Regions from separate parts of the Rhodococcus artemisiae genome, predicted to be linked through region 1. Evidence: riboswitches for the same ligand, from Rfam matches in the RefSeq annotation. Region 1 holds a riboswitch; each other region holds the start of a gene.
The links. A riboswitch is a leader RNA that binds a small molecule or an ion and turns the genes downstream of it on or off. The one in region 1 is predicted to bind thiamine pyrophosphate.

Region 1 (10,630 bases):
CGGCATGGGCCGGGCGAGACTACCGACGGCACTGGAGAAAGCGGGCCGCAGGATCGACCCATCCGGCGTGGGCACCTCTCGCAACTGGAACACCGTTCTCGAGCTCCTCGCCCTCGCCGATCGCTGATCTGGCTCTCGACAGATCTCGCCGAAATCCTGGCCGCAGAACAAGCTCTGCGCCGTCATACACCCTGAGACTCCGCGCCGGCACGCGCGTTGACCTCAGCTTTTCCCATGCACGACCCGGTTGTGGTCCATCGCGACCCCGACCCAATACGCGAGGCACTTCTCGCCGCGGATCGCCTCCTCGGCGACGTCGACCCAGCCGGGGCCCATCGTCCGTCCGGCACCCATTTCGGCTTGGGCAGCACCGGGTTCGCCGAGGAATTCGTCGTGTCGGCCTGTGGGGACACGAACCAGCAGGCCGCCGTCTTTCAGCGCGCTGACGATCATCTTCTCGTCGACCATGAACGCTCGACCGCCGAACATCGATACCTCGCGCAACATCGACTCGCCTGCGAGCAGCTCGCGGACGCGGTCGATCAACGCATTCTGCGCAGGAGTCATGACGGATTCCTACGTCAATCCTGTCGGGGAGGACCGTAGGAGAGGCGGTCGAAGATCAGCACGCTTGCGCTGATCTTGCCGTCCCGAACCGTGAAGCACTCTGCGGCAGGGGCTGTGGAGGTTGCCGCGGTCTGGGGGTAGTAGAAGAGAGCGACACGATCCTGATCCGCGAAGTCGGCGATATCGGCGATACCGGTGAGTGCGGGCGCGAACCCGGCGATGAAGTCCTGGTAGGCAGCCTTGCCCTTCAGATCGATGCCCGGTGCGCGGCAGGTGATGCTGTCGGCAACATGGGTCATGGCATGCTCGACGTCGCCACTCGTCCAGGAGCGGTGGTAGCTCTTCACGATGTCGTAGGCGGATTGCTGTGGCATTGCAGACTCCTTCGATTCCTGTTCGTGTAGTGGCGTTCCGGACCGGCTCACTCCTAGAGCGGCTGCCACGCGTCGGGTCCGGCGTCGCCGCCGGAGCCCGCGGTGGCCAGACGGGGGAGGAAATGTGCCCACCCGTGGGCGTGCCCGCGCAATTCGGTGTCGGGAAGGTCGGAGTGGATGAGGTCGACGCGGGTGCCGCCGGCGACGGCGGTGAGCCGGAATTCGACCGTCGATGCCCCGATGGGCAGATCTGTGTTTCCCGCAAATCCCCACGAGACGACCACCCGGGTCGGGTAGTCGACGTGGAGATACTCGCCGCGGACCGGGTAGCCTGCGACGTCGACCGCGAAGCCGCCGCCGGGCCTCGGGTCGAGTTCCGCATACTGGCCCATCCACGCCGTCATCCCGGAGTTCGTGGTGAGGTACTCGAACACCGTCTCGGGACACACGGCGATGTCGATCGAATCCCGGAACTCAGCCACGGTTCTCTCCCTCCCTCGCCTCGATCACGGCCTTGAGCGCAGACAGTTTCCCCGGCCAGAAATCGTCGAGGTACGAACGCACCGCCGCGAGGCCGTCGGTGTTCACTGCGAAGAGGTGACGCGTGCCCTCGCGTGTGCTGACGGCGAGGCCTGCTTTCCGGAGCACGCCGAGGTGGTGTGACGTGGTCTGTTGGGACAATCCGACTTCGTCGGCGATGGAACCCACTGGGCGCGGAGCGGAGCGAATGACCCGCAGGATCGCCCGCCGATTTCCATCGGCGAGCGCCCGCAATGCCACATCGAGATCTGCCTCTGCCTCGGCACCCATTGTCCGTCTCCGCTCATCGGGTGCCACGACAATAACACAAGTGTGTATTTGTACTTATGGATATGCGTGGATTTGAGCGTTCGGGATGGTGATCCCGAACGCTCACAGTCGCCGCAGGACCACGACCGTGTCCTCGAGTACGGCCTGTGTGCCGTCCGGTCCGAGGGCGTCGCGTTCGCGGGTATCGGCGACCTGCACCTCCCATAGGTCATTGTCGAGGTCGAGCGCCTCGATCTCTTCCTGCGGACTCAGGAACCGGTGGTCGCCGTGTCCTTCGCGTGCGTCGGCATCGGCCCACGGCGGGAACGCGGCGTGCGAGACGATCACGAGGTGCCCGTTCCGCGCGACGAGTCCGGCGGCGTTGCGAAGCACATCGCTGCGCGGAAACTCTACGGGCGAGTGCAGGAAGGACGCGGCGACAAGATCGTAGCTGCCGTCTTCGTGCCAACTCGACAGGTCTGCGGTGACGAATCGGATGCGATCGTCCGGAACTCCGGCGGCGCGCGCGGCGTCGGTAGCGCGGCGGACGGCGGTGGGGGAGATGTCGATTCCGGTCGCGATCCAGCCGCGGTCTGCCAGCCAGATGGTGTCGGCGCCCTCGCCGCAGCCGAGGTCGAGGGCGGTGCCCGGTGTCGATCCGGACACCGCGTAGACAAGGGAAGCGTTCGCATTGCCGGACCACAACCCGTCGCTGTCGGTGTAGCGGTTCTCCCAGAACTGCGCCGGTGGTGTGTCGATGTGCATCAGCTCTCCTTCGGTGCGGGCTTGCGTCACCGCCGATAATGCGACTTCATGTTGACATGAAGTCAAATGCGATGTGGACGATCGGTGAGGTGGCAGAGCGCTTCGGCCTCGCCACGCATGTATTGCGGCATTGGGAGGACGCCGGGCTGCTCGCCCCCGACCGCGACACCGCAGGTCGCCGCCGCTACCGGGAACTCGATGTCACCCGGGTGGCCGTGATCATCCGCAGCAAATCCGCCGGAATGAGTCTCGACCAGATCCGCGTCCTGCTGGCGGGCAGGGCAGACGAGCGTCGCGACGTACTCACTGCGCACCTCGACGACCTGGAGCGACGGATGGCAGAGATGGCCCGCTCCCGCGAGATGACGCAGCATGCGCTGGAATGCCGCGCCCACGACATCGCGACGTGCCCCAATTTCGCGGCGGGCGTCGCCGATCTTCTCGGGAACCGCACCGACTCGCGTCCTGTCTTCGGCTGAGGGCAGGGGGTCTATGAATAGTTCACCAACGCAACATGATTCGATCGTTATCCGACAATCACACTGTGCCTCTGTGGCAGAGCCGGCACCTCCAGCCCCAGCGAGTCGCGCAAGGTAGTACCCGGGTACTCGGTGCGGAACAGGCCGCGGCGCTGTAATTCCGGAACCACGAGGTCGACGAAGTCGTCGAGGGAATCCGGGTAGGCGGGGCACATCAGGTTGAAGCCGTCGCAGGCACCGGCGACGAACCACTCCTCGATTCGGTCGGCAACCGACTCGGGTGTGCCGATCATGGTGGCGTGACCGCCGCCGGCAGCGAGAAACCCGAGCAGTTCTCGCAGCGTCGGTCGTTGCGTCTCGATGATTCGTTGCACCGTCGCGTACCGCCCCTGCGGGCCGGTGAATTCCGAGATAGGCGGCAGGTCCGAGACCGGAGCGTCGAGGTCGTGGCCGGTGTAGTCCTGGCCGGTGAAGGCCCCGAGCTGGGCGAGTGCGCCCTCGATGTCGAGATACGCGTCCAATTCCGACTTCTTCGCCTGCGCTTCGTCGTCGGTGCGTCCGACGTAGGTGACGAGACCCGGCAGGATCGCGATCGACGTCGCGTCACGTCCCGCGGCGGTGGTGCGGGCACGTAGGTCGGTGGCGAATTCGAGCGCCGCCGGAAGATCCCAGGCAACCGAATACACGGCCTCGGCGTGGCGTGCTGCAAGGTCACGGCCGGTGTCCGAGGCGCCGGCCTGGAACAACACCGGGCGTCCCTGCGGGCAGCGCGGCACCGTGAGCGGACCGTCCACACGGAAGTGCCTGCCGCGGTGCTCGATCCGGTGGACCGCGCCGGCATCGAGGAAACGCCCGGCCGAACGGTCCGCGATCACCGCGTGCTCGTCCCACGAATCCCACAGCGCGACAACAGCGTCGATGAACTCTTCCGCCCTTCCGTACCGTTCGGCGTGGGCGGGCAACGAACCGGATCCGTGGTTGCGGGCTTCGGCGTCGAACATCGATGTCACGATGTTTGCGCCGGCGCGTCCACCGCTGATGTGATCGAGTGACGCGAGCATGCGTGCCGCGTGGAACGGCGTGTAGAAGCTTGCGGACACCGTGGTGACCAGCCCGATCTTCTCGGTGGCCCGCGCCATCGCCGACAGCGCGGTGATCGGTTCGAGAAACCACGTCGTGCCCGCCGTATACGCGGGGTTCACACTGTGGCCGTCAGCGAAGAAGACCGCGTCGAGGCATCCCCGCTCGGCGGTGCGTGCGAGTTCCTCGAAATAGGTGATATCGCCGATGCGCTCCGCGGCGGAGTCCGGGTGCCGCCACGCCGAAGAATGGTGGCCGGTGCCATATAGAAATGCGCCCAGATGCAGGGTACGCACCGCCATCAGTTCATCACCAGTCCGCCGTCGACGACGAGGTTCTGCCCGGTGACCGCGCGCGACCAGTCGGACGCGAAGAACAACACGGCGGCGGCGAAATCCTCCGGGGTCGTGACCTTACGCAGCGGGGTCGAGCCGGCGATCAGGTCGAAGACCTCCGGGGGTGTCGCGGATGATGCATCGGTGGTGCGCAGGAGCCCGCCCGACACCATGTTCACCCGGATGCCTTCGGGGCCCAGATCCGCAGCGAACGTACGCGTGGTCGACAGCAGCGCCGCTTTGGCTGCGGTGTAGTCGTGGTAGGGCACGACCGGGTTCTGGAACAGGTTGGTCCCGATGTTGACGATGCTGCCTCCGCCGGCCTCCCGCATTCCCGGCAGAGCGGCCTGGATGGTGTTCACCGCACCACCGACGATGCCTTCGAGCTGGGCTGCAAATGCGCCGTAGCCGATTCGATCCGCCTTCTCGCGGGCGTCACCGTTGAACGAGAAGTCGGGAAGGGCGTTGTTCACCACGGTGGTCACCGGACGGCCGAAATGCTCGCGCGCGCGGCCGAACACAGCCTTTACTTGTGCGCGGTCGGTGACGTCGGCCTGCACGGCAATCGCGCGTTCGGTGCCGATGCTCTCGGCGAGAGCGCGGGCCGCATCGCTGCTGCGCCGGTAGTTCACGACGACGGACGCACCTTCGTCCGCGAAAGCCTGTGCGATGCTGTGGCCGAGCCCTCGGCCGGCACCGGTGACCAGGACGACCCGGTTCTGCAATGACATGATTGCGCCTTCCCTTCGGACCGAAGGGATACGCAGACGGCATCGGACCGGTGGTCTGTCGCCGACTCGGCATCCCTTCGCTCGCATGATCGAGATCAGGTTCTACGGGTGTGTTCTCAGCCTGTCCGGCACCCCGTGTCGAGTTTCGAACGCCAGGTTAGCATCTCGATTCGATCATGCTTCAGTGCGTCATGTTCCGGCATGGAAGAACAGCAACGCGAGCCACACCCAACCGGCCGTGATCACCATCCGCTGCACAAGTCCGGCGAACCGGGAATCGTCTTCCCACGCCTGCCCGAACACGACGAAGCCGATGGTCAGCGCGACAGCGGTCAGCCCCGAGAACCATGACCATCCAGCGCCGGGCACGGTGAGCACCGCGACGATCGCGGCTGCCGGAAGTGAGGTGAACACGACCGCGCCTGCATGGTCGTGAATCTTGTGGCGGCGCGTGTATTCCGTCGGTGTCCGGTCCGGTGTGCCCGGCGGATATCCGCGCATCGCATCCATCGGGAAGAGTCCCGAGATCATGAGCGACACCCCGAACACCCCGATCGCCACGCCGAGCAACCCACTGCCGAATGTGGCGGCGACGCCGACCGCTCCGACGGTCACGGCTGCGCCGCACACGATGAAGTTGGTCGTCTGAATCCAGCCCCGGCGACCCAGCGCGAGGGCGCTGACGGGCTGGCGCACCGGGTGATAGCCGGGGCGGGTCCACCCGTCGACGAGGAAGACCACGACGAACACCACGAGTGCGATCGAACCGATGATCGTCACGCGATCATTCCCAGCGGAAGAGCGCAGCCGAGACCACGACACCGACCACGATCGTCACGCCGAGCGCGAGGAAGTGGGCCGGGTCGGCGGGGCTTCCCGCCCAGGCCGCGGACATGGCCTCGACCGAGGCGCCGAACGGTAGCCACTCTCCGACCGTCGCGACCGGGTCGGGGAGCGCGTCGCGGCTACCGAACAAGCCGCCTGTCGCGCCGAGAGCGAAGAAGGCGACAAGTCCGATCGCCACCGCGGAGTTCGGGGTCGGGGACACTGCCGCGACGATCATTCCCACGGCGTACATCGCCGCCATCGCGAGCACGAACACACCGACGGCGGTGCCGAGATGCACGGGCGGACTGGCGTCGAAGAAGGCAGTGGCCACGACGATCGCTACACCGAGCCCGAGCAAGGTCTGCAGCACGCTGACCACGACCTGGGCCACCAGGACCATCGCGGGCGACGCCGGCGTCACCGACAGTCGTCGCAGAATGCCAGTGCGCCGGTAGTACGCGAGGAAACTCGGCATATTGATGACACCGATCGACGCGATGATGATCGTGAACACCAGAGGGAGCACGAAGACATCCAGCACAGTGCGCCCGTTCGCCACTTCTTCGGTGCTCGCCGACGAGGCGCTCATCACCAGGATCAGCAGGGGAAGGCCGATCGGAACGACGAGGCCTGCCGTGTCGCGTACGACCATCTTCGCCTCGCACACGGTCAGTGTGAGCCAGGCAGCGGGTCCGAGGCGGTGGGTTTCGACCGCGGTGCTCATTCCGTCTCCTCCAGTTCTCGTCCGGTGAGTGCGACGAACGCATCGTCGAGGTTCTCCGCCGCCGCTCGTGCGACGAGGCCGGACGGGGTGTCCAGCGCGACGATGTTTCCGGCATCGAGCAGCGCCACGCGGTCGCAGAGGTGTTCGACCTCTTCCATCGCGTGGCTGACCAGCAGAACTGCGACGTCGTCGCCGCGCAGCCGCTCGATGGTCTTCCACATCTGTCGCCGCGCGCGGGGATCGAGGCCGGTGGTCAGTTCGTCGAGAATGACCACGCGTGGTCGTCCGACGAGGGCGAGCGCGATCGACAGCCGCTGCTGCTGGCCGCCGGAAAGCTTCTCGAACCGGATGCCGCGTTGCCCGGTGAGACCGACCATCTCCAGGAGCTCGCCGGCAGGAACGGGCTTCGGATAGAAGGTGCGATACAGCCCGACGAGCTCGGAGACGGTCAGCGAACCGTGCAGGGTGGCCTGCTGCAGCTGGACTCCCAGAACCTGACGGAGGCGGGAGCGGTCACGGTGCGGGTCGAGGCCGAGGATACGCACACGTCCCCCATCGGGATTCCGTAGTCCCGCGACCATCTCGACGGTCGTGGTCTTTCCCGCGCCGTTCGCGCCGACGATGCCGAGTGTCTCGCCGATCCCGAGTGTGAAGCTCATGTCGTCGACCGCGACCTTGTCGCGGTACCGCTTGTGGAGGTGTTCGGCAACGATCGCCTGTGGAGTGGTGCCCGGGGCGCTGGTGTCCATGACGCCGACGTTAGGAGCCGAGCGTGAGTGATCGCGCGTGCCGGATGTCAGGAATGTTGACCATGACTTTCGGCACCCGCCCGGTGCCGGTGGCGCGGCCTAGAGTGGTGACGTGCATCGATGGACACCAGAGGGGCTGTCGGGCGTGGCGATGCTCGTCGTCTCGGTCGTGGTGGGTGGGCCGGTATTGTTCGGCGCGGCTCGGACGGAGATCCCGCGCGCCGTATGGATCGTGCTGTTCGGTGTCCTGCTCGTCGGCCTCTTCGCCGCCGCTGTGACCACACGCCCGTCCACGATCGGCAAGGCGTCGTGGGCGGTGGCGGTCGTCGCGGCGTGGGCTGTGGTGTTGACCGCGCCGGAAATGGGTCTGCTACCGATTCTGCTGGTCGTCGTCGCAGCCGTGAGCGTCTACGTCGTGCCGGTTCGTCTCGGCCTGATCGTGGTGGCGCTCAATACCCTCGTCATCGGGTTGGCTACGGTACAGCACACCGGTGATACGGGTGCGACGATGCTGACCGGAGGCTTCTACCTCCTGATCCAGCTGGCGACGGTGTTCAGCTCGGTGTCGCTATTGCGAGAGCAACGCATGCGGCGAGAGTTGACGGAGGCCCACGTCGAGTTGCAGGCCGCGTCCGTCCTGCTGTCGGAATCCGCGCGCACCGCCGAACGATTGCGGATCTCCCGCGACCTGCACGACCTCATCGGTCACCAGCTCACTGTTCTCGCGCTGGAACTGGAGACGGCGCGGCACCGAGACGGTGAGCGGGCCCGTGAACATGTCGAGCGAGCGAACCGAGTCGCGCGGGAGTTGCTCGCCGACGTCCGGTCCACTGTGGGGGAGCTGCGAGTCGAGCCACTGAACCTCGAAGCCGCCCTGGAGCAGGTGGTGCGCGACCTTCCCGGGCTCGATGTGCAGATCGACGTCGCACCCGACGTGGATGTCGGAGAAGAGCACGCGGCCGCGTTCGTGCGTGCTGTGCAGGAGATCGTGACGAACGTTCTCCGTCACGCCGATGCCCGCGTGCTCCGAATCGAGATCTCGTCGGAGGGCGGCGGTGCTGTCCTGTCCGCGGTGGACGACGGTGCCGGAACCCGCAAGCTGCGTGTGGGCAACGGTCTACGAGGTATGGCCGAGCGGTTCGAGGCCCTCGGTGGGCATGCCACCTTCGACGGGAGCCGCGGTTTCCGGGTGAGGGCGTGGGTACCGGCCTCATGATCCGTGTCGTGGTGGTGGACGACCAGACACTCGTGCGGCAGGGGATCACGAGTCTGCTGGAGGTTGCCGAGATCGAGGTGGTCGGTGAGGCCGACGACGGCCGTGCGGCCCTCGGCGTCATCTCGTCGACCGGACCGGATGTGGTTCTGCTGGATCTCAGAATGCCCGGGTACGACGGAATCTGGACGCTCGAGCAACTGCGCGAGCAGGACATGGCGGTGCCGGTGCTGGTGCTCACCACCTTCGACGATGATGCACTCGTACTCGATGCGCTGCGCGCCGGAGCTCGCGGGTACCTGCTCAAGGACGTCACTCTGGATCAGCTGACGCACGCGGTGCGCACCCTGGCCGACGGTGGCACTCTCATCGCCCCGTCGATCACCGACCGCTTGCTCAGGGCGATCCGATCCGGACCGTCCCCGACAGGGCCCGATGCCTCGCCCACACAGGATCTCACCGACCGCGAACTGGAGGTACTGCGCCTGATGGCAGCGGGCTTCGGCAACCGTCGGATCTCCGAGGCATTGTTCCTCGCGGAGGGCACGGTCAAGAATCACGTCTCCTCGATTCTGCTCAAGCTGGGAGCCCGCGACCGCACCAACGCGGTACTGAGAGCGCTCCACGACGGAGTTCTGCGCTGAGTGGGTCGCGGGCGGTTCCTGCCGACTTCTCGACGGCCGGGCGGCTGCTACGCATGGCGGCGCGTCCGCACACAGACATAGGCGCGCTGTGAGGAGAGTATCGATCTCGTAATCGCACGTCCGGCTATGGCGCGGACCAGGAGAACCCGGCACACTGTGTGACATGGACCATAGGATGAGTGACGACGAATTGCGGCGTGCCATTCGGGTGCTGCGCGACCGAGCGGACCTCGCACGAAACGAGGGTCGCCAGGACGACGCCGACATGCTGGAACGGACCATTCACGAATACCAGCAGGAGATGTCGCAGCGGCTCTGAGCGGAGGTTGCGGGCTCCGGAGCGTCGTGGCGGTTAGGGTGTCGCCATGGCGATCAAGGATCTGCGCGGCACGAGGTTTCTGATCACGGGCGCGGCCAGCGGAATCGGCCGTGCCCTCGCCTTGGCGGCGGCCGACGAGGGTGCCGAAGTCATCCTCACCGACCTCCACGCGGATGGCCTCGACGACATCGTGACGGAGGTCCGCAACCGCGGTGGGGCAGTGCTGCATTCCGCGGCGTTCGACATCTCCGACTACGACGCCGTCACCGCGTTCGCGAACGAGGTCCACGAGCGATGTGAGTCGGTCGACATCGTCGCCAACGTTGCGGGGGTGTCGGTGTGGGGCACGGTCGACCGGCTCGAGCACAAACACTGGAAGCTCATGGTCGACGTCAACCTCATGGGACCGATCCATGTCATCGAGAACTTCGTACCGCCGATGATCGCGGCGCGACGTGGCGGGCACATCGTCAACGTGTCGTCGGCTGCGGGGTTGATCGCGCTTCCCTGGCACTCGGCGTACAGCGCCAGCAAGTTCGGGCTGCGGGGTGTGTCGGAGGTGCTCCGCTTCGACCTCAAACGCGACAGGATCGGTGTCTCGCTCGTGGTGCCGGGAGCGGTGGCGACGCCGCTGGTCGACACGGTGCAGATCGTCGGGGTCGATCGCGATGCTCCCGCAGTTCGCAAGCTCACCGGGCGATTCGTGAAGCATGCGGCCTCACCTGAGAAGGTGGCGGGTTGCATCCTCACGGGAATCAAGAAGAACCGCTTCATGGTGTACACGTCGTTCGACACCCGGTTCGGCTTCTGGTGGGCCCGAAAGTTCGCGCCACCCTACAACCTCGTCATGCAGGGAGCCAACGACTACTTCCGCAAGGTCCTACGTTCGAGCATGACGAAGTAGCCGGAGCTGGCCGATCTCGGCGACGTTCTTCGTGAGTTCGACGTCGACCCACGCGACCGTGTGAGCGACGGTCATGTCCGGGTCGCCCTGCCACGGAAACGGTGCGGGTGAGTCGAGATGTTCGTCGGT
Region 2 (10,630 bases), on a different contig from region 1:
ACTGCGGACACGTTGCAGACGTTCCCGAGCCACCGGACGAACCTGTCGAACGACTCGATCCGCCCGCGTGCCGGAGCTGCAGCGGGGTCGTTCGCCCCGGCGTCGTGTGGTTCGGCGAGATGCTGCCCGAGCAACCATGGGACGCGGCGACGGCGTCCCTACGCAATGCCGATCTACTGCTCGTCGTCGGGACATCGGGCGTGGTGTATCCCGCCGCCGGTCTGCCGTCACTTGCACGGAATCACGGAGTTCCGGTGGTGGAGATCGATCCCGAGGACACGGATCTGTCCGATCAGGTCGACGAGGCGTGGCGCACGACGGCCGCGATCGGGCTGCCGAAGCTGGTGTCGGCGCTACAGTAATTCGGTGGACTCCTGTGTGTTCTGCGCCATAGCCGGGGGCGCGGCGCCGGCCGCTCTCGTCTACGAGGACAACCACGTGGTCGCGTTCCTCGACATCCGGCCGCTGGCGCGCGGCCATCTTCTGGTGGTTCCTCGGACCCACTCGGAACGACTCGAGGATCTCCATCCTGCCCACGGGGCATCGATGTTCAAGGCCGGCCAGCGTTTGACCCGTGCACTCGCCCGATCCGATCTGGCCACCGACGGAGCCAATCTGGTGGTCAACGACGGTCGTGCCGCATTCCAGACCGTCTTCCACACGCACCTGCACATCATTCCCCGATGGAACGGCGACCGATTCCGTCTGGGCCTCGGAGTCCTGCGCCGCAAGCACCGCGCCCCCGAATCCACCGCGGCGGCCATCCGCGCGGGTCTCGACCGTCTCTCAACAGAGGAGAATCAGTGACAACCCCGTCCGGCAAAGCCGGAACCAGCGAATTTCCCATCGACGTCATCCGGCCGTTGCTCCTCGAACAATTCGAGACCCTCGACGCACTGTTGGCCGGGATCGAGGGAGATGCGTGGTTCACCCCCACAAACCTTCCCGGGTGGACGGTCAAGGACATCGCCGCGCACCTGATCGGGACCGAATCTCTGCTCGCCGGTGTCGCTACACCGCACGTCGACATCGACGTGCACACGCTGGGCCACGTCCGCAACGAGATCGCCGCATTCAACGAGCACTGGGTCGAGCATCTTCGCCGCGTCCCCGGACCCGAGGTATCGGCGCGCTACCGCGACATCGTGGCGCAACGGCGCGAGAGTCTGGGCTCGATGACACAGGCCGACTTCGACGCACCGGCCGACACCCCGGTCGGCCCGGCCACCTACGGCCGTTTCATGCGCATACGGGTCTTCGACTGCTGGCTCCACGAACTGGATATCCACGACGCGCTGGGCACGACCGGGAGCGAGGGCGGACCGCGTGCGGAACTCGGATCCGCCGAGATCTTCGGTGCGGTGCCGTTCGTCGTGGGCAAACGCGGGAAGGCACCCGAGGGTGCGCGGATCACGATCGAGCTCACCGGACCACTCGCCCGCACGATCAATCTCGAGGTGGCGGGTCGCGCGAGTGTGGTTCCGTCGCTGTCGGCGCCCGCGACGAGCACGATCACGATGGACTCGACGCTGTTCGTGCGGCTCGCCGGTGGCCGGGTCAGCGGCGTCGACAAGCTCGGCGAGGTCGCTCTCGGCGGGGACACCGTGGTGGGGCGCCGTATCGTCGAGAATCTCGCGTTCACGATCTGACCGATGCGCCTGTTCCTGTCTTCGTACCGTTTCGGGTCCGATCCCGCGCGTCTGCTGGAGGTGACGCGCGGGCCCGGGCGGGTCGCCGTGATCGCCAATGCCGGCGACGCGTGGCCGTCGCGCGCGCGCGAATCCAGCGTGACCAGCGAATTCGGGCCTCTACGCGGTCTCGGATACGAACCCGAAGAGGTGGATCTCCGCGATCACCTCGGCGATCCCGGTGGCCTCCGGACACGGCTGGCCGCCTTCTCTTCGGTGTGGGTACGCGGGGGCAATACCTTCGTCCTGCGCGCCCAGCTCGCCCGTAGCGGCGGCGACACGGTGCTCACCGACCTGGTGAGCACCGGTGCCCTCGCCTACGCGGGATACAGCGCCGGGGCGTGCATCGCGACACCGACCCTGAGGGGACTCGAGTTCTCGGACGATCCCGCCGAAGTCCTCGAGATCGGGGCAGGCCCGGTGGTATGGGACGGACTCGGCTGGGTCGACCTCGCGATCGTCCCCCATGCCGGCGCCTCGGCGCTGGGTGACGACGGAGTCGACCGCACACTGGAATATCTTCGCCTCGAGTCCATCCCGTTCGTGGCGCTCAGCGACGACGACGCACTGGTGATCGGAACCGAGGGTCCGGCCCGTATGTAAAGTCGTGAGCATGTCGAACAACACGGAGACCGCCACCCGCATCGAACACCTGCCCGAGCAGTCGCGGTTCGCACTGTTCGTCGGCGACGATCTCGCGGCATATGCCGACTACAGCGAAGTCGACGGACTCCGCGACTTCGACCACACCGTCACCGAAGCGGACTTCCGTGGTCGCGGGCTCGCCGGGCTGGTCGTGCGGCACGCGCTCGACGAGACCCGCGAGCAGGGTCTGAAGATCGGCACGTCCTGCTCGTACGTCGAGAAGTTCGTCTCCGAGCACCCCGAATACCGACACTGACGCGCTCCCGTCACACCATCACATCGCGGCGGCGGAAGCCCACGACCGCCGCCGCGGCCAGGACCACAGCAGCAATGCCGAGCACGAGCATCGGCACAGCACTGGCACTTTCGTAGGGGACCAGCGGTATGTGCGAGAACGGCGAGAGATCGCGCAGCCACTGCGACAGGTTCAGTAGTTCGCCGAACCACGCCACGAACACCGCGTAGACGACCACAATCCACGCAAGACCGGCGAGACGCGGGATGAGACCTACCAGCGTGAGAGCCACCGCGAAGACGAACAACACGGCGGGCGCGTATGCCAGTGCGGCACCGCACATCCGGATGACCCAGTCCACCTCGCCGGTCGCGGCGGCCATACCCAGGCCGGTGGCGGCACCCGTGATGACCAGTGCAACGACGATCTGCACCACGATCACTGCGATGACCCACAGGAACAACCGGTTGCGCGGTGTTCCGGTGACGATCAGCAGGCCCAATCGGCCCGCCTCCTCGTCCCCACGGACACGCATGACCGCCGAAACGGCAAACGCCGCGATCCCGACGACAAGGAACATCAGCATCGTCGCGCCGAACGACGCGGTGAGCGATTGCGCGTCGGCCCCCAGGAACTCGACGATGTCGGGAACGCTGTCGACCATGTCCTCGATCGAGTTCGCGAGCGTACCCATCGCGAGTCCGATGATCGCGAGAGCCGCAGTCCAGGCGACGAAGGTCCCGCGCAGCAACCGCCATACCGGACCGGGCGGCGTGAGCAGCGCCGCAGAGGACGACGCCGGCCCCGGTGTGGGCGCGCGCAGGCCCGCGCCGATGTCGCGACGCCGCGACAGTGCGACCGCGACGGCGAGCAGCACTCCGATCGTCACCACCGAGAGCAGCAGCGGCCACCACCGTTCGTCGACATAGAGGCGGGTCTGTTGTGCCCACGCGATCGGCGACAGCCACGACACCCACGAACCGGTGGCGTCGATGATGTCGCCGAACCCCCTCACGAGAAACGCCACAGCGAGGATGGCGAGCGCAGAACCTGACGCCGCACGTGAATGCTCACTGAACTGCGCCGTCACAGCGGCCACAGCACCGAACAGCAGCCCCGTGACGGCGGTGGCCACGCCGAACAGCAACGATCCCGTGAAGTCGAGCCCTCCGGCCAGCAGCGCGAGGACCACCCCGCCACCGACGATCAGATCGGCCACGGCGACGGACAGCAGTGCGGCCGCGGGCGGCGCGAACGGGCCCACCGGGAGCGCGCGCAACAGTTCGAGTCGGCCGGCCTCCTCCTGGGCGCGCGTGTGCCGCACGACGAGCAGAATGTTCATGATCGCGACGGCGACGAACAATGTCAGGCTCAGTTCGTTCGCGGTCATCGCGCCGAGAGTGTAGTTGTCGGCACCGTATGCCGGACCGGTCATCAGTACCGCGGCGGGGTTCTCGAGCAGTGCCGCGCGAGCCTGCCTCGCTGCCTCGTCCGGATAAGCGGCGATGAGACTTTCGACGGTCGCGTACACGGTGAGCGCAAGCGCGAGCGTCCACACTGTGATTCGGACGCGATCGAGCCGGAGATACAAGCGCAGGAGGTCGCCGATTCCATTGAACCGATGTGCACTTCGGACCTCTTGATCGGCGCTGGGGGCAACAGAGGTGGTCATCGGGACGGCACCTCCGCGCTGTCGGATACGTCGGTGGGTGTGTCTCCGTAGTGGCGCAGGAACAGTTCTTCGAGTGACGGAGGGGTGATCGTCAGGTTCGCGATGTCGAGTTCGGTGAGCTCTCGTAGCACCGAGGTGACGGAGGCATTGTCGACGTCGAAGGCGAGGTGTCCGTCGTCGTAGGTCAGATCGTGGACACCGGGGATCGACGCGAACCCACTCGGGAGGGTGGGCACGGTGGCCCGCACCGCGGATCGTGTCAGGTGCCGAAGCTGCGCGAGTGTTCCCGTCTCCACATCCTTCCCGGAACGGATGATAGTGACTGTGTCGCAGAGTTTTTCGACTTCCGCGAGGATGTGACTCGACAGCAGCACGGTACGCCCGGCATCGCGCAGCGCACGCACTTCGTCGGTGAACACAGCCTCCATGAGCGGATCGAGTCCGGACGTGGGTTCGTCGAACATATACAGTTCGACGTCCGATGCGAGCGCCGCGACGAGCGCGACCTTCTGCCGGTTACCTTTGGAGTAGGTGCGCGCCTTCTTGGTGGGGTCCAGTTCGAACCGTTCGAGGAGTTCGGCTCGGCGGGAGGGGTTGTCGCCGCCACGGATGCGGGTGAGCAGATCGATGATCTCGCCGCCGGTGAGGGAAGGCCACAGGTTGGTGTCGCCCGGGACGTACGCAATGCGGCGGTGGATCGACACCGCATCGGTCCACGGATCGAGTCCGAGGACACGGGCCGAGCCGGAATCGGCACGGAGCATACCGAGAAGCACGCGGATCGCCGTGGACTTTCCGGCGCCGTTTGGGCCGAGAAACCCTGCCACCGTCCCGGTTCCGACTTCGAGCGAGAACCCGTCGAGCGCCCGGGTGGTGCCGAATGTCTTGACAAGGTCGATGGTTTCGATGGCGGGTGTGTCCATGGTGCAACCTCCGTGGTCGGTTACGAGGGAGCCGCCTCGCGGGCGGCCAGATATGCGGCGAGCATGGTCGAGTCGGTGAGCAACGGTTCGGTGTAGAGCTCGAGCACTGGGGGCATCAGACGGTCGGTGTACGAGCGCAGCCACGTGGGCAATGCGTCGAGGTCGAGGGGCTCGTTCGGTCCGGGAACATGCAGTAGCAGCGCGCCGGTGCTGAACTCGACGAGCGCTCGGGCTCGGGCCTCGGGATCCCGACTGGGGCTCACGACACCGGACTCGGTCCCTTTCGCGAGGTAGCCCGCGGTAGTGGCCACCAGGTGATCGAGAAACGCCCGAGACGCCGGACCTCGAGCCTGGAGGCTCCGGATCAGGTAGCCGACGAGCGGGGCATAGTGCCCGACGTCCTCGATCTGAGCGAGCATCGCCGCGACACCACTGCCCGGTTCGAGGACCGAGGACTTGAGCTCACGGATGCTGTCGAGAACGTACGCGTCGCAGTGCTCACGCAGCCCGGCGCGAGAACCGAAGTGGTGCACGATGAGCGAGGCGCTCACTCCGCACTCCGAGGCGATGGTCCGCAGCGAGACGTTCACCCCGTCACGGGCAACACAACGGATTGCCGCGTCGCGGATGCGAGCACGGGTAGTGAGGTCGGAGATGCCCTCGACTGAACGCATGTTCCAAGGGTTGCACACGTGTTCAACGACGTCAACAGTGCTTGTCGAGCCGGTTCAGGAGAATCCCATCACCTGGTCACCCCACACCTCGCGCATCGCCCCTTCCGGATCCGAGACAACCGTGTCGCGCGCATCGATGAGCAGGGTCGCCCGCTCGCCGGGCTCGTACTGCGGCCAGTGCTTCGACGCATCGAGCGCCGCGGGCACCCCGTGCTCGGCAAATGCCAGCCATCGACGCCGGATCCGCCCCGACACCTCGATCGCACCCTTGCGACCACCGAGCCAGAAACTCGGGTCACGACCGAGTGTCCCGAAATTTCCGAACACATACGGTAATTCGGTTGCATGCCCGGCACCGATCCGCGCCGCCTTGAGCATCGGCGTCGCGTGGTCGAACCGGTATACCCACGTCGGGGAATGCACGGCATGCGCTTCCGCGACCCACAACACCGGCATCCGGAACCCCGCGTCGCGCGACAAGGCCATCGCACCACTCGGCTTCGGCAGGTCGGGATACGCCGCGGCGATCTCGGCGAGCCGTTCCGGCTCGAGATCGGGACGGTCCTTCGCGAGCGCTTCCAGCATGGCGCGCACCGCCGAATCGTCGACGGGCATGAGCGGCGACTTCATGAAGCGGAAGATCGACGGCTCGTCCTTGTTCGAACCGATGATGAGTGGCACCCGGTGCGACAGACCCTTCTGGAACGCCGCGACCGGATACTTGGGCACCAGGTCGCGGTCGACCACCGGTGTCATCGCCAGTGTTCCCGGAACCTTCGTGGGGATCTCCCCGACCACCGTTTCGGCCGCCTCGACAAGCCGCTCGTAGGGCATCTGCCGCAACTTCCCCACCCCGGACGACGATATGTCGAGGATGTCGAGGAATCGTTCCGCCACCATCGCGGCCCGCTCACGGCCGTATACCGACGTCGCCGGCGGTGACTGCGCGATCGCCCGGTGGAAGAGCCCCTCGGCCCGCGGCACGGTCATCAGCGTCGTGACCGATCCCCCACCGGAGGATTCGCCGAACAGGGTGACCTCGCCGGGGTCACCCCCGAAGTCCGCAATGCAGTCGCGGACCCATTCGAGCGCCGCAATCTGGTCCCGCAGACCGAGGTTCGACTCGAAGGCATCGACAGCGGTGGAGAACGACGACAGGTCCAGGAACCCCAGCGCCCCGAGACGGTAATTGAGCGTGACCACCACGACGTTGCCCGTCTCGCTGAGCACACGTCCGTCGTAGATCTTCTGACCCGAATAGCCGATCACATAAGCGCCGCCGTGGATCCACACCATCACCGGGCGTTTGTGTCCGTCCGGCTCGGGAGCCCAGATGTTGAGCGAGAGGCAATCCTCGCCGATGGTCATGTCGGACGAGATCCCGATCGGGCTGTTCCGGCTCTGTGGAGCGATCGGCCCGTATCTCTCACAGTCCAGCACACCGGACCACGGCTGCGGCACTTCCGGCGACCGGAACCTCATGTCGCCACCCGCCCCGGCGGCAAACGGAATCCCTTTCCACGAGTACACCGCGCCGTCGCGGTATCCACGGGCTTCGCCGTACTTACATCCGACAACGAGCGTCTCGGCGTCCACGTGACCTCCCGGTGAGCTACTCGCATCCCAACGTACCCACCGGACACCGAGCCGACAGCCGCTCGGCGAAGGTGCTATCGTCGCCTCCGACCGACACGGGGTGCTCCGCAACAGCGGGGCTGAGATCACACCCGTCGAACCTGATCAGGTAATGCTGACGAAGGGATGTTTCGGGATGACTGTGCCTGCGCACGATTCACCGACCGACCGTTTCACCGATGTCCTGTGGGACCGCACCAAGGTTCTGCGCGATTCCATCGACGACCTCGAGTTCCTTCGCCGCCTCGGCGACGGCACATTGCCGCTCGAGTCGTTCCGCTTCTACATCGAGCAGGATGCGCTCTACCTGGCCGGATACGCCAAAGCGCTTGCATTGCTCTCCGCCAAGGCGCCGGATCCGGTCACCGGCGCATTCTGGGCCACGAGTTCCGCGACCGCTGCAACCGAAGAATCGGCGCTGCATCGGCAACTCCTCACCGGGGGTGTACTGCCCGCGAACGACGATCCCGTCGCGCATTCCCCCGCGTGCCTCGGCTACGTGTCGTATCTGACGGCCACCGTCGCGACCGAGCCGTATCCGGTGGGTGCCGCCGCGGTGTTGCCGTGCTTCTGGATCTACGCCGAAGTGTGCCGCGACCTGGCCTCCAGCGCAGCTGCTGTGCTCGCTGCCGATCCGGCCCACCCCTACGCGCGATGGGTCGCCACCTATGACGACCAAGGGTTCCAGGATTCCGTCGCCACCGCACGCATCCTCGTCGACGCCGCCGGGGCCACGGCCACCGAGCCCGAACGTGACGCGATGATCGACGCGTTCACGCTTGCGACCCGCTACGAGTTGCTGTTCTGGGACACCGCCCTGAACACGCAGCCGTGGCCCGCATCGTGACGCTGCGGCACCGGATCGCCTCGCTCGCCATCGCCACCTTCACGCTGTGCGCAGTCAGCGCTTGCGCCGGTGGCGGTTCCGACGACACGATCCGGTTTGCACTCGATTGGACTCCCAACACCAACCACACCGGTCTGTACGTGGCGCTGCAGGAAGGACTGTTCGACGACGCCGGGCTCGACGTCGAGATCCTGCCCTACAACGATGCATCGCCCGACACACTCGTCGACTCCGGCAACGCGGAGTTCGGCATCTCCTCGCACGGGGGGTCCACGTTTGCCCGTGCCGCCGGAGCACACACGGTCGCGGTGCTTGCACCGCTGCAGCACTGGGCCACCGCCATCGCCGTCAAAGCCGACCGTAGTGACCTTGCCCGGCCTGCCGACCTGGACGGCCGCACCTACGCAGGATTCGGCGATCCCGGCTCCTCGGCGACCCTCGCACAGGTGATTCGCAACGACGGAGGTCGCGGGGAATTCGAGGAGGTAGTGCTCGGAACGTCAGCGTACGAAGCGGTGTATTCGGACACTGCGGACTTCACCGTCTCTTTCCTCGCATGGGAGGGGCTCGAAGCCGAGCACCGCGGCCTGCCCATGCACTATCTCTCCTACACCGAATACGGTTTCCCCGACGCCTATTCCATTGTCGTGAACGGCAACGAGGATTGGCTCGACGAGAATCCGGATCGAGCCCGCGCTTTCGTGCAGGCGCTCCAGCGGGGGTACGAGATCGCCGCCGACGAACCCGATCGGGGCGCCCGCGCGCTGCTCGACGCCAACCCGGGGGCGTTCCCCGACGAAGAACTCGTCTTCGAGAGCCAGCGGATGCTCGCTGCCGACTACATGCGCGACGAGCAGGGCCGCGTCGGCACACTCGACGCGGAGAAATGGGCCGGTTACGCCCGCTTCCTGTACGAGCAGGGACTGCTCACCGGTCCCGACGGCGCGTCGTTGTCCGCCGAACCCGACTGGTCGACCTACCTCACCGATGACTATCAAGCGCCTTGACCCCGGAAGCTCCGACACCGGGGCCACGACAGACCGGAGCAGCATTGTCCGCCGCCGCGTGAATCGTGCGCTGCCGGCGATCGTCGTCGCGATCACGCTCGTCGCGGTGTGGCAGTTCTACGTGATGATCAGCGGAATCCGCCCACAGGTATTGCCGTCTCCCTCGCGCGTACTGCAGCAGGGGTGGGCACATCGCACCGACATCGCCGGGCACGCCGCCGCGACACTGCAGGTCACGATCGTCGGATTCGCGGTCTCGTTGACATTGGCGTGGGTGCTGGCGATCGCCGTCGATTTCTCGCCGTGGCTGCGGCGGGCATTCGTGCCGCTGTTCGTGGCGTCGCAGACGTTGCCGATCATCGCGATCGCCCCGCTCATGATCATCTGGTTCGGCTTCGGTCTGCTACCGAAGATCCTGGTGATCGCGCTGGCCACGTTCTTTCCGATGGCGATCGGATTGATCGAGGGATTCGCAGCGACAGACCGGGAGGCGGGCGCGCTTCTTCGCAGCATGGGTGCCACGCGGTGGCAGGTGTTCCGGTACGTGCGGCTCCCGTCGGCACTGCCGCGGTTCTTCACGTCGCTGCGCATCGGCATCACGTATGCCGTGGTGGGTGCGGTGTTCGCGGAGTACGTCGGCGCCACGTCCGGGCTCGGCATCTATATGGCGACCCAGAAGAATTCGTTCCGCACCGATCTGGTGCTCGCCGCGGTCCTCGTCACCGCGATCGTGTCACTGGTGCTGTACCTGCTCACCTATGTGGCCGAACGCATGATCGCGCCGTGGGCCCTCACCACAGAGAATCGAGCCCCCGAGAATCGACCCACAGGGAGTCGCGCATGAGCGCCGTCACCGTCTCGGGCGTCCACCGGTCGTTCGACGGCAACCACGTGCTCGACGACATCGGGTTCGACGTGTCCCCAGGCGAATTCGTCTCGGTCATCGGCCCCAGCGGGTCGGGGAAGTCCACCCTGTTCGGGCTGGTGGCAGGGCTCGACACGCCCGATGTGGGCGCGGTCGTGGTCGGGGGAGCACCCGCGGCACCGGGGCGCGCCGCACTGATGCCCCAGAAGGATCTCCTCTTCCCGTGGCGCACCGTCCTCGACAACTGCGCGCTCGCACTCGAGGTGCAGGGTGTGCCACGTGGGGAGGCACGCGAGCGGGCGCAGGCCCTGTTCCCCGCGTTCGGACTCACCGGATTCGAGGATGCTCGCCCGTCCCAGCTGTCCGGCGGGATGCGTCAGCGCGCGGCGTTGGCGCGGACCGTGATTCAGCAACGCGAGATCCTGTTGCTCGACGAGCC
Region 3 (10,630 bases), on a different contig from region 1:
GGACGGGTCGTCGCTCTCCCAATGCTGAAGGATCAACTCGGAGGTGGCGGCCAGCGCGAGCTTGGGTGCCAGCTCACCCGGCAACGCCTCGATCACCTTCTCGAATCGTCCGAACGCAACCTCGAGTTCCTCCATGAGCACCGACGCGAGTCCCGCGTACCAGTCGATGCGCCAGTCGGAGCCGATTTCGTTCTCCAGACGTTGGAGGACCTCGACGGCGTGTTCGGCTTCCCCGAGATCGAGATAGGCGCGTGTCTCGGCGAGTGTGAGTTCGCGGGAGAAGGCCACACCCGCGCTCCCGACGACGCGCTCGATCCCGCTCTCGCGGGCGTGCCGCAGTGAGTCGAGGGTCTGTTGCGGTTCACTGTGGACTGCAGCGGCGAGCAGTGCCGCGCTCGGATCGTTCGGATCGAGTAGCGGAACGGGAAGTGCCGCAGCCACATCGCTCGCTTCGATCGTGGAGTCCCGGTCGACCCCGTCGACATACACATCGGTCTGCGCGACCGCCTCGTCGGTCCCGAAGGTGGTGCGCGGGGGACTGAACATGCGCGACAGACCCGGGTGTTCGGTGCCGCTCTTCTGCGACAGGATTTCTCGCAGAACTCCGGTCAGCTGGCCCGCGAGCTCGTCGGCCGACGCGAAACGCTGATTCGGGTCGGGATCGGTGGCGCGCAGCAACAGCCGGTGGAACGAGTCGTGCTCGGCGAGGAGCGGCGCGTCGACGGGTGTGGGAAGTCCGTCGAGATAGCGGCCCTTGTCGGAGGGCATGTCGAGGGTGAGCACCGCGAGGGTACGCCCGACGGTGTAGATGTCGCTGGCCACGGTCGGCCCGGTCCGTGCGATCTCCGGTGCCTGGTAGCCGGGCGTGCCGTACAGGTACCCGTAGTCCTCGATTCCCGCGACGGCACCGAGATCGATGAGCTTGAGCTGCTCGTCGGTGACCATGATGTTCTCGGGTTTGAGGTCGTTGTAGACCAACCCGATCTCGTGCAGGTAGCCGAGCGCGGGCAGCGTCTCGAGGAGATAGCCGATGGCCTGTTCGACAGGCATCCGCTTGTCGGGATAGGTACCGAGCACCTCGCGGAGCGAGTTACCACCCACGTACTCCATGACGATGTAGCCCATCGGGGTGCCGTCGGGCTGCGGGTGTTCGACGAAGTTGTAGATCCGGACGATGCTCGGATGGCTCACTTCGGCGAGGAACTGCTTCTCCGCGACCGCGACCGCCTGGGCTTCCGCGTCGCCGCTGTGGAGAAGTCCCTTGAGGACGACCCACCGGTCGCTGACATTCCGGTCGATCGCGAGGTAGATCCAGCCGAGCCCGCCGTGTGCGATGCATCCCTGTACCTCGTATTGACCTGCGACGAGCGCACCCGGCTGCAAGGCGGGCGTGAACTCGAAGCGTGACCCACATTTCGGGCAGTTCCCGGACGTGGCACCCGGGCCCTTCGGGGTGCTGCGCCCTACCGGGGTACCGCATTTCCAGCAGAAGCGTTTCCCCTCGGCGACATGGGGGTTGCGCAGGATCGCGGAGGACGGGTCGATGGGTGCGGGTACCGGGACCTCGACCAGATCCGCGACCCGTCGCCGCAGGTGCCCGCGCGAGCGTGAACGCCGTGTCGACGACCGTTGCGACGGAGTGCTCGCATGTGGTGCCGAATCGGGCAGTGGTGATCGCTGTGTGGCGGGAGCGGACCGTTGTGTCGGTCGCGTCGAATGTCCGGGTGACGATGTCGGAGGCGGCGATGCTGCGCCGGAGGTCGACCCCTCTGCTGCCGTCGCACTGCGTTCGGTTGCCGGGGTGGCCGCCTGCGTCACGGGGCCGGAGTCGGGTTCTTCGGGGACATCAGGTGATTCGGTGCCGGTCATGGATTACCTCGATCGACGTACGTCGGGGCCGGTGGGGCGGGCGCCGGACCGAGAACCTGGAGGTACCGGTCGTACAACTCTGTCCACGTGCCGTCGGCACGGATTCGCGCGAGGGTGCCGTTGACGGCGCGCACCACGGCGTCGTGGTCGCGGGGGATACCGATGCCGTACGGCTCGGAACCCAGCGACGGGCCGACGAGCTCGAGGTACGGGTCCTGCGAGGCGAGTCCGGCGAGGATCGTGTCGTCGGTGGACACCGCGTCGACCTGTCGCTGCTGCAGGACGACGAGGCAGTCCGCCCACGACGGAACGGTGAGGATCGACGCCGCTGGTTGCAGCTGCTGCATCCGGGTCAGCGATGTCGTACCGGCTGCGATACACACGCGCCGACCGGCGAGGTCGGATGCGCTGCGGATGTCGGAGTCCTTGACGACGAGTACCCGCTGCTGGGCCAGGAAGTACACCGTCGAGAAGTCCACATGCTCGCGTCGTGCGCAGGTGATACTCATCGTCTTCGCGACGATGTCGACCGTCCCGTCCTGCAGGGCTCGCTCGCGTTCCGCGGAGTTCAGGATCCGGAACTCCACGGCCTCGGGGTCGCCGAGGATGTCGCGGGCGATCTCGCGGGCGATGTCGACGTCGAACCCGGCGATACGACCGGTCGCGGGGTCGCGGTAGCTCATCAGGTTGCTGCCGGTGTCGAGCCCGACGATCAGACGACCACGGGCCGAGATGGCGTCGAGAGCAGGTCCGGTCTCGTTGCCTGTGGGACGCAGACTTGCGGTGGGATCGCCGCACTCCGGCGGGGTGGGGAACGCCGTCGGCGACGGAGCGAAGGCTGCGCCCTCGGGCATCGGCAGCGAGACGGTCGCGGTTTCGGTGGTCGACTCGCGTGGCGGTACCTCGGCGGAACACCCCGTCGTCACCGCTGCGGCAACACATAGGGCAGCGAGCCAGGGACCCACCTGGCGTCGCCGGGTCACTGGTACTCCCGAAGTCGTGGCCACAGCCCGATGATGACACTGATCAGAGACAGCACCATCAGTGCGATCGCAACGGGTGCGAGACCCGACAACGTGCGCGAGGCTCGGAACTCGTTGTCGCGAAGTTCGTTGCGGGTTTCCTCGATTCCTTCGCCCAACGCTGTGTCGAGACGGGCGAACTGTGCGGTCGCTTCGTCGGGACCGGGCCCGGTGGCGAGTACGGCAGCAGCGGCGTAATCGCCGCGCTCGAGTGCCGCCACGGTCCGTGCGTGCGAGTTGATCCATGCTGTCCGGGCTGCTTCGGCCCGGTCGGCCGCGTCGGTGCCGATCTCCACCGCACCGTTCGATGTGTACTGGTCGAGGAGATCCCCGAGTCGAGTGATCGTCTCGTCGAATGCCCCGGTGTACATGCCGGTCACATCGCGCCGCGCGAGCAGGAGCGTTTCGGCTGTGCGGGACTGTTGTGCGAGGATCCGGCTCTCGGTGAGATCGGCGAGCGGCTCCGCGCCCTGTTCGATGGCGCGTTCGGTGGCATTGGACGACACGAGCCCGGCTATCAGCAGCCAGCACAGCAGTGCTCCGGTAGCGCCGATGGCGATGATCAGCCCGGGGTTGAACGTGCGACGGGTCTTGCGGCTGATGAGGACATGGGCAGCACACAACGCGGCCACGGTGACGAGGAGCAGGCCGATCGCACTCCAGGGGGGAGCGACCGCGGCCCGCTGGGTCGAGTTCACCGCGGTCTCACCTTGCGTGTGGAGCTCCTGGGCCACCGGGAGCATCGACGTCTGCATCATGTTGGATGCTTCCGTCAGGTAGGCGGCACCCACCGGGTTACCGGTCCGATTGTTGGCGCGTGCGGTCTCGATCAACCCCGTGTACATGGGGAGCAGGCGCGCGATCACCGCGATGTTCGCGGCGCCGAACTCGTCTTCTTCTGCCAGGCCGGCCGCCGCGACCACGAGCTCTCCGGAGGCCTCCGCGATCGCCTCGACATAGCGGTCGCGGACCTCGACGGGTTCGATCCCACCCGAGATGAATCCGGTGACGGCTGCCGCATCGGCAATCGACAACGCGCTGTACAGATTCTGGGCGGCGTTCGCAAGCGGCTCGGTGGTGGCGAGGAGCCGGTCGTGCGTGGCCTTCCGGCTGCTCGCGACCTGGGCGGATGCCGTACCCGACACCACCAGCAGCACCGCGAGTACCAACCCCAGCGAGATCAATTTGGCGGGCGTCGAGCGGAACAGCTCCCGCAGGCCGTCGACCCGGCCGCCCGGCCCTTCGGAATCCTCTGCGGGCAGTGCCGAACCGCCGACGGAATCGATCGGAGGGGTCACTCGTACAGTCACGGCGAGCCCCTTCCTGGAAAACCTGATTGTGGCGAGCATATAAGTTGAATGGAGAGAATCGGCAGGCGTCCACATTGTCGGAGTTCCTTCCGGAGTTCGCGAGCCTCGGAGTCCGAACCTCGGAAACCCGACACATGAATCGGGACGTCGTGCTCTCGTGATGTCGAGAGCCAGGAAGGCGGAAGCAATGCGCGGTGACGGGGACGGCTGGGCCGTAGGACCCGACGGAGGACGTCGATGGGGTGTGCACGGCGCCGCGGGACTGCTGCTGCGTGCACCCTGCAGTGACGGAACCCCCTCGGTACTGCTTCAGCTTCGCGCGGCGTGGAGCCACCAGGGCGGAACCTGGGCGTTGCCCGGCGGTGCACGCGACAGTCACGAATCCGCTGTCGACGCCGCCGTACGCGAGGCACACGAGGAAGCAGGCATCGACAGCAATTCCGTTGCGGTGCGTTCCGAGAGGATCACCTCGGGAACACCTGGTTCCTGGACCTACACGACCGTCGTCGCCGACGCTCCCGCACCGCTCGATACCACCATGAACGGGGAGAGCACCGAACTGCGGTGGGTGTCGGAGTCCGACGTCGAATCGATGCCGTTGCACGCGGGATTCGCAGAGGCGTGGTCTGCGCTGCGCACCCGCCCGGTGCGGATGCTGCTCGACACCGCGAACGTGCTCGGGGCCAGTGGGCCGTCCGGCTGGTGGCGCGACCGGCCCGGCGCCACCGGCGCGCTGCTCGCAGACATCGCCGCGTCCCTGCCGCGCACCGTCGAACTCCCGGATGGAACGTTCGGGTGGGTGTCGCGGGTCGAGGCAGTTCTCGAAGGGCAGGCGCGCAGAGCAGTCGTCGACGATGCCCGTACCCACGTGCATACGGCCGACGGAAGCGGCGACGACGAACTTGCGCGGCTTGCCGCGACCACAATTCCCACCACGGCGACCGCGCTCGATCCGGCGGTGACGGTGGTGGTGACCGCCGATCGTGGTCTGCGTGATCGGCTACCTCAGGACACCGTCGCGTTGTCCCCGTCGACGGTGCTCGGCTGGCTGTAGCGCGTCAGGCGGGCAGCGCAGCCTTCAGCGCCGCAGCAGCAGCGCGGGGGTCGTCGGCCTTCGTGATCGCTCGCACCACAGCGATGCGCCGGGCGCCCGCGTCGAGCACCTGCGGGAGACGTTCGAGATCGACGCCGCCGATCGCGAACCACGGCCGCTGCGGATGCGACGTGTGCACCTCGCGGATCACGTCGAGCCCCGCTGCCGAGCGTCCCGGCTTCGTCGGGGTGTCCCACACCGGACCGGACGCGAAGTAGTCCACACCCTCCTCGCCGTCGGCGAGGACGGCCTGTGCGCGGCTGGCCGTCGACCGGCCGATGACGATGTCGGCGCCGAGGATCCGCCGCGCCTGCTTCACCGGCAGGTCGCCCTGCCCGAGGTGCAGGATGTCGGCGCCGGCGGCGAGCGCGATGTCGGCCCGGTCGTTGACCGCGAGCAGCGCACCGTGGCGTACGCACGCATCGGCGATCACCTTGAGTGCAGCGAGTTCCTCACCGGCCTCGAGTCGGCCGAACTTCTTCTCACCTGCGGAATCCTTGTCGCGTAACTGCACGATATCGACGCCGCCGACCAGGGCTTCTTCGATGAACCGGGCGAGGTCTCGGGTGTCGCGACGGGCATCGGTGCACAGGTACAACCGCGCTGTCGCGAGGCGTCCACGGGGGTCGGGATGGTTGCCGCGGTAGGTGGTCCGGTAGGTCGTCACGGACAAGACGGTAGCCTCTACCTCGGAAGTGACAACACGGGAGTCCCGAGGAACGCGGGGCTGAGAGGGGGCCTGCCGGCCCCGACCGTTATGACCTGAACCGGATCATGCCGGCGCAGGGAGTGAGGTGGATGTCGTGTCGACAGTAGCTGTCATCGGTGGCGGTGTGATCGGTCTTTCCGTCGCGTGGCGCGCGGCCCGAGCGGGGTGGACGGTCACCGTCCACGACCCCGATCCGGGGTCGGGCGCTTCGTGGGTGGCCGGTGGAATGCTCGCGCCGCTGTCGGAGGGATGGCCGGGGGAAGAACACGTCCTCGGTCTCGGAGCGGCGTCGCTGCAGCGCTGGCCGGAGTTCGCGCACGCCCTCGAACGCGACACAGGCGTCGACGTCTTCACAGCGGGCGCGTCGCTGACCGTTGCACTGGACGCCGCGGACGCCGCGGACCTGCGCACGATCGCGTCGTGGGTGGGGGAGCAGGGCCACGAGATGCGGATCCTCACGCGGGCCGAGATCCGCGATCTCGAGCCGTCGCTCGGCCCGAGGATCAGGCTCGGCCTGCTTGCCCCCACCGAACTGTCCGTCGACAACAGAAGACTCGTCGAGGCGCTGCAGAGTGCCGCTGTCGCTGCGGGCGTGCGGTTCGTCCACACTTCCGTCGGAGACCTCGACGAACTGCGCGAAGACCGCGTCGTCCTCGCGGCCGGTTCCGCATCGGCGACGCTGTGGCCGGGTCTTCCCGTCCGCCCGGTCAAGGGGGAGATCCTGCGGCTGCGCGTGCGGCCCGGAGCTACCCCGCCGCCGCAGCACACCGTGCGCGGCAGTGTGCACGGACGCCCCGCGTATCTGGTGCCGCGCCCCGACGGGCTCGTCGTGGGCGCGACCCAATACGAAGCGGATGATACCGAGGTCACGGTCGCGGGGGTGCGCGACCTGATCGCCGACGCCGAAATGCTGTTCCCCGCGATCGGTGAGTACGAACTGCGCGAGGCGAGCGCGGGCCTACGCCCGACGAGTCCCGACAATCTGCCGCTGATCGGCCGGTTGTCGGATCGGGTGATCGCCGCGACAGGGCACGGACGCAACGGGGTCCTGCTCACCGCCGTCACCGTCGATGCGGTCCTCGCCGAACTTGCCGACGATCCGCTCCCCGAAGCGACACATGCAGATCCCCGCCGATTCGTGAAAGAGAGTGTGCGATGACAAGTCCGATTTCGGTCGGTATCACCGTCAACGGTGAGGAGAAGTACTTCGCAGAGGCGCCGACCGTCACGGAGCTCCTGGTCGAGATGACTCTGCCCGAGAAGGGCATCGCCGTGGCCGTCGACGGTGTGCTGTTTCCGCGTGGCCGCTGGGCAGAGAAGCTCGACAAGGGTGCGCAGATCGAGATCCTCACGGCGGTGCAGGGTGGCTGAGCAGGCAACCGGATCGGTGGACCCGGGACACGACCTGCCGCCGCTGGTCATCGCGGGACGCTCCTTCTCGTCCCGGTTGATCACCGGCACCGGCGGCGCCGCGAATCTGGCGGTGCTCGAGGAAGCGCTCGTCGCCTCGGACACCGAGCTGACCACCGTGGCGATGCGCCGAGTCGACGCGACGTCGGGTACCGGTGTGCTGGATCTGCTGCGCAGACTCGGAATCGTGCCGTTGCCGAACACTGCCGGGTGCCGCGGCGCGAAGGAGGCCGTGCTCACCGCGCAGCTGGGCCGGGAAGCGCTCGAAACGGAGTGGGTCAAGCTCGAGGTCATCGCCGACGAACGCACGCTGCTGCCAGATGCCATCGAATTGGTTTCTGCTGCAGAACAACTCGTCGACGATGGTTTCAACGTCCTGCCGTACACCACTGATGATCCGGTACTCGCGCGACGCCTCGAGGACGTCGGATGTGTGGCTGTGATGCCGCTCGGGTCGCCGATCGGGACCGGGCTGGGTATCGCCAATCCGCATCACATCGAGATGATCGTGGAATCCGCGGGGGTCCCCGTGATTCTCGACGCCGGTATCGGCACTGCCTCGGACGCCGCGCTCGCCATGGAATTGGGCTGCGATGCGGTGCTCCTCGCCACCGCCGTCACCCGCGCGAAGGACCCGGCGCTGATGGCGTCGGCCATGCGACACGCGGTCGAAGCAGGGTTCCGTGCCCGGCATGCCGGGCGCATCCCCAAACGCTTCTGGGCCCAGGCATCGTCGCCCATGGAACCCTGAGGCCCTGGTCACGGCCGTGGTGCTGCGCTCCGGCCGGATTTACGGCAGTCTGTGGACCATGATCGAAGTGACCGGACTGACCAAGACCTTCGGTTCAACCACTGCCGTCGACAACGTGACGTTCACCGTCCCACCGGGAATCGTCACCGGGTTCCTCGGCCCCAACGGGGCGGGCAAGTCGACGACGATGCGCATGATCCTGGGGTTGGACCGTCCGACATCGGGTACCGCGCTCATCGAGGGTAAGCAGTATCGGGAACTGACCCGGCCGCTGCAGACCGTCGGCGCGCTGCTCGACGCGAAGTGGGTTCATCCGAACCGATCGGCGCGCGCGCACCTGCGGTGGCTGGCCGCCTCCAACGGATTGCCCGGCTCTCGCGTCGACGAAGTGCTGCGTCAGGTCGGGTTGAGCGAGGTCGCTGGCAAGCGTGCCGGCGGTTTCTCGCTCGGCATGTCGCAGCGTCTCGGCCTGGCGGGTGCGCTGCTCGGCGACCCGAAGGTGCTGTTGTTCGACGAACCCGTCAACGGTCTCGACCCCGAGGGCATCGTGTGGATCCGCCGATTCATGCAGGCCCTGGCCGCGGAAGGCCGCACGGTGCTCGTGTCGAGTCACTTGTTGTCGGAGATGGCCCAGACCGCCGACCACCTCGTCGTGATCGGGCGAGGCAAACTCATCGCCGACACTTCGGTCGAGGACTTCGTCGATCGCGCATCGGAATCTCTCGTGGTGGTCCGCAGTCCCCAACTCGACGACCTGCGCACCGCACTCACCGAACGCGGACATACCGCGGTCGATGTGGACGGGGCATTGCATGTATCGGGCGCCGGTGCCGCAGAGATCGGCGAGCTCGCCGCAGCGCGCTCGATCGTCCTGCACGAGCTGGCGAGCCGCCAGGCGTCCCTCGAGGATGCGTTCATGAAACTGACCGGAGGCGACGTGGAGTTCCACGGCACCGGTTTCGACGACGTGATGAAGGGCAGCCTGTAATGGCATCACCAGCAGTGGACACCTTGCGCGCGGAACGCATCAAGCTCACGTCGGTGCAATCTCCGTTCTGGTGCCTGGCGGTGATCGTCGCCCTGGGCATCGGTTTCGCCGCGATGATGGGCGCAGTGGCCCGCAGTTCGATGTCGCTCGACGACGAGGCCGCCCGGTTCTATCTGACCCCCGACATCGCCGCGACCGGTGTGACGGGGTTCGGCATCATGGTCCTCATGATCCTCGCGGCGCTGTCGGTCACGAGCGAGTACCGCTTCGGCGTCATCCGCACCACTTTCATCGCGAATCCCAACCGTTCTCTCGTGCTGACCGTGAAATCGGTGTTGATCGGTGTGATCGGCGCTGTGATCACCGGCGTTGTGGGCCTGATCGCCGTGTACATCGCGAAGGCGCTCGCAGGTCCGGAAGCGGGACGCGATCTCGTGCTCGAGGGCGACACGTGGCGCGCGATCTACGGCATCCCGTTCTACGCGTTCCTGGCGGTGTTCCTTGCGGTGGGTGTGGGGACGTTACTGCGCCAGTCGGCCGGCACGATCGCATTGCTGCTGCTGTGGCCCCTGCTCATCGAATCGTTGTTCTCGTTGTTCGGCCGGGTCGGTCGTGAAATTCAGCCGTTCCTGCCGTTCGCCAACATCAACAACTTCCTCGGAATGGAACAGGGCGTCGACTTCCATTGGGGACCGTGGGGTTCGCTGCTGTACTTCGCGTTGTTCACGGCGATCGTGTTCGGGGTGTCGCTGGCGGTGGTCGGAAAACGCGACGCCTGAACCGTGCCGGGACAGTACGCTCGGGCAATGATCGACACGGTGATCGGCCGCCGCACCGCCATGGTCGTGGTGGCGGCCGTGGTGCTCGCAGGCTGCGCGGACGATGGCGGTACGGACGCGGCATCCGTCGATCCGACCGTGCTCGCCGACAGTGTGCAGATCGACGCCCTGATGGGCCACCTCACCGAATTCGACCGCATCGCAACGGAGCACCACGGTAACCGTGCGCTCGGTACCGCGGGCTACGACGCGAGTGTCGACTACGTGGCGGGCGCGTTGCGCGACGCCGGATACGACGTGCAGACACCCGAATTCGAGGCCACCACCTTCGAGGTCGAAGCCCAGAGGCTCGAGATCGACGGACAGCCCCTCGACGTGCGGGCACTGGGTCTGTCGCCCACCACCGGACCCGAGGGGCTGACCGCACCCGTCGTGCGGGTGCCCACCGACGACACTCCGGGATGCGAGGCCACCGACTACGACGGTCTCGATGTTGCGGGAGCGATCGTGGTGGTCGACCGTGGCGTGTGCACCTTCTCGGCGAAGGAGACTCTTGCTGCCGATGCGGGGGCTGCCGCGCTGCTCGTGGTGAACACAGAGGACGGCCCCCTCGCCGGTGCGACGCTCGACGAGACCGTGGAGCGACGAATTCCGGTCGGCGGGATCGGTCCGGCAGACGGTGAGCGGGTTGCGGAGTCG

Region 2: linked by a shared signal. The riboswitch ahead of Q7514_RS25320 (TenA family protein) and the one ahead of Q7514_RS19695 (3-oxoacyl-ACP reductase) in region 1 are both predicted to bind thiamine pyrophosphate.
Region 3: linked by a shared signal. The riboswitch ahead of thiO (glycine oxidase ThiO) and the one ahead of Q7514_RS19695 (3-oxoacyl-ACP reductase) in region 1 are both predicted to bind thiamine pyrophosphate.

Annotation. Positions count from the first base shown of each region.
Region 1 covers NZ_JAUTXY010000009.1:212,542-223,171, reverse strand. Annotated here, with positions in the region: gene Q7514_RS19735 (hypothetical protein) at 1-127, shown strand, start outside; gene Q7514_RS19730 (TfoX/Sxy family protein) at 223-567, opposite strand; gene Q7514_RS19725 (nuclear transport factor 2 family protein) at 582-941, opposite strand; gene Q7514_RS19720 (SRPBCC family protein) at 995-1,423, opposite strand; gene Q7514_RS19715 (ArsR/SmtB family transcription factor) at 1,416-1,751, opposite strand; gene Q7514_RS19710 (class I SAM-dependent methyltransferase) at 1,854-2,495, opposite strand; gene Q7514_RS19705 (MerR family transcriptional regulator) at 2,552-2,974, shown strand; gene Q7514_RS19700 (LLM class flavin-dependent oxidoreductase) at 3,022-4,356, opposite strand; gene Q7514_RS19695 (3-oxoacyl-ACP reductase) at 4,356-5,120, opposite strand; TPP riboswitch at 5,176-5,266, opposite strand; gene Q7514_RS19690 (DUF998 domain-containing protein) at 5,310-5,900, opposite strand; gene Q7514_RS19685 (ABC transporter permease) at 5,905-6,672, opposite strand; gene Q7514_RS19680 (ABC transporter ATP-binding protein) at 6,669-7,421, opposite strand; gene Q7514_RS19675 (sensor histidine kinase) at 7,534-8,637, shown strand; gene Q7514_RS19670 (response regulator transcription factor) at 8,619-9,278, shown strand; gene Q7514_RS19665 (hypothetical protein) at 9,454-9,597, shown strand; gene Q7514_RS19660 (SDR family oxidoreductase) at 9,644-10,501, shown strand; gene Q7514_RS19655 (DinB family protein) at 10,478-10,630, opposite strand, start outside.
Region 2 covers NZ_JAUTXY010000014.1:201,265-211,894, reverse strand. Annotated here, with positions in the region: gene Q7514_RS25365 (SIR2 family NAD-dependent protein deacylase) at 1-362, shown strand, start outside; gene Q7514_RS25360 (HIT family protein) at 367-807, shown strand; gene Q7514_RS25355 (maleylpyruvate isomerase family mycothiol-dependent enzyme) at 846-1,649, shown strand; gene Q7514_RS25350 (Type 1 glutamine amidotransferase-like domain-containing protein) at 1,653-2,291, shown strand; gene Q7514_RS25345 (GNAT family N-acetyltransferase) at 2,302-2,589, shown strand; gene Q7514_RS25340 (ABC transporter permease) at 2,600-4,240, opposite strand; gene Q7514_RS25335 (ABC transporter ATP-binding protein) at 4,237-5,163, opposite strand; gene Q7514_RS25330 (TetR/AcrR family transcriptional regulator) at 5,184-5,837, opposite strand; gene Q7514_RS25325 (carboxylesterase/lipase family protein) at 5,892-7,433, opposite strand; TPP riboswitch at 7,520-7,616, shown strand; gene Q7514_RS25320 (TenA family protein) at 7,609-8,319, shown strand; gene Q7514_RS25315 (ABC transporter substrate-binding protein) at 8,304-9,326, shown strand; gene Q7514_RS25310 (ABC transporter permease) at 9,385-10,170, shown strand; gene Q7514_RS25305 (ABC transporter ATP-binding protein) at 10,167-10,630, shown strand, end outside.
Region 3 covers NZ_JAUTXY010000015.1:78,514-89,143, reverse strand. Annotated here, with positions in the region: gene Q7514_RS25800 (serine/threonine-protein kinase) at 1-1,869, opposite strand, end outside; gene Q7514_RS25795 (glutamate ABC transporter substrate-binding protein) at 1,866-2,852, opposite strand; gene Q7514_RS25790 (hypothetical protein) at 2,849-4,201, opposite strand; gene Q7514_RS25785 (NUDIX hydrolase) at 4,389-5,255, shown strand; gene thiE (thiamine phosphate synthase) at 5,260-5,961, opposite strand; TPP riboswitch at 5,988-6,102, shown strand; gene thiO (glycine oxidase ThiO) at 6,098-7,162, shown strand; gene thiS (sulfur carrier protein ThiS) at 7,159-7,374, shown strand; gene thiG (thiazole synthase) at 7,367-8,164, shown strand; gene Q7514_RS25760 (ABC transporter ATP-binding protein) at 8,223-9,152, shown strand; gene Q7514_RS25755 (ABC transporter permease) at 9,152-9,931, shown strand; gene Q7514_RS25750 (M20/M25/M40 family metallo-hydrolase) at 9,959-10,630, shown strand, end outside.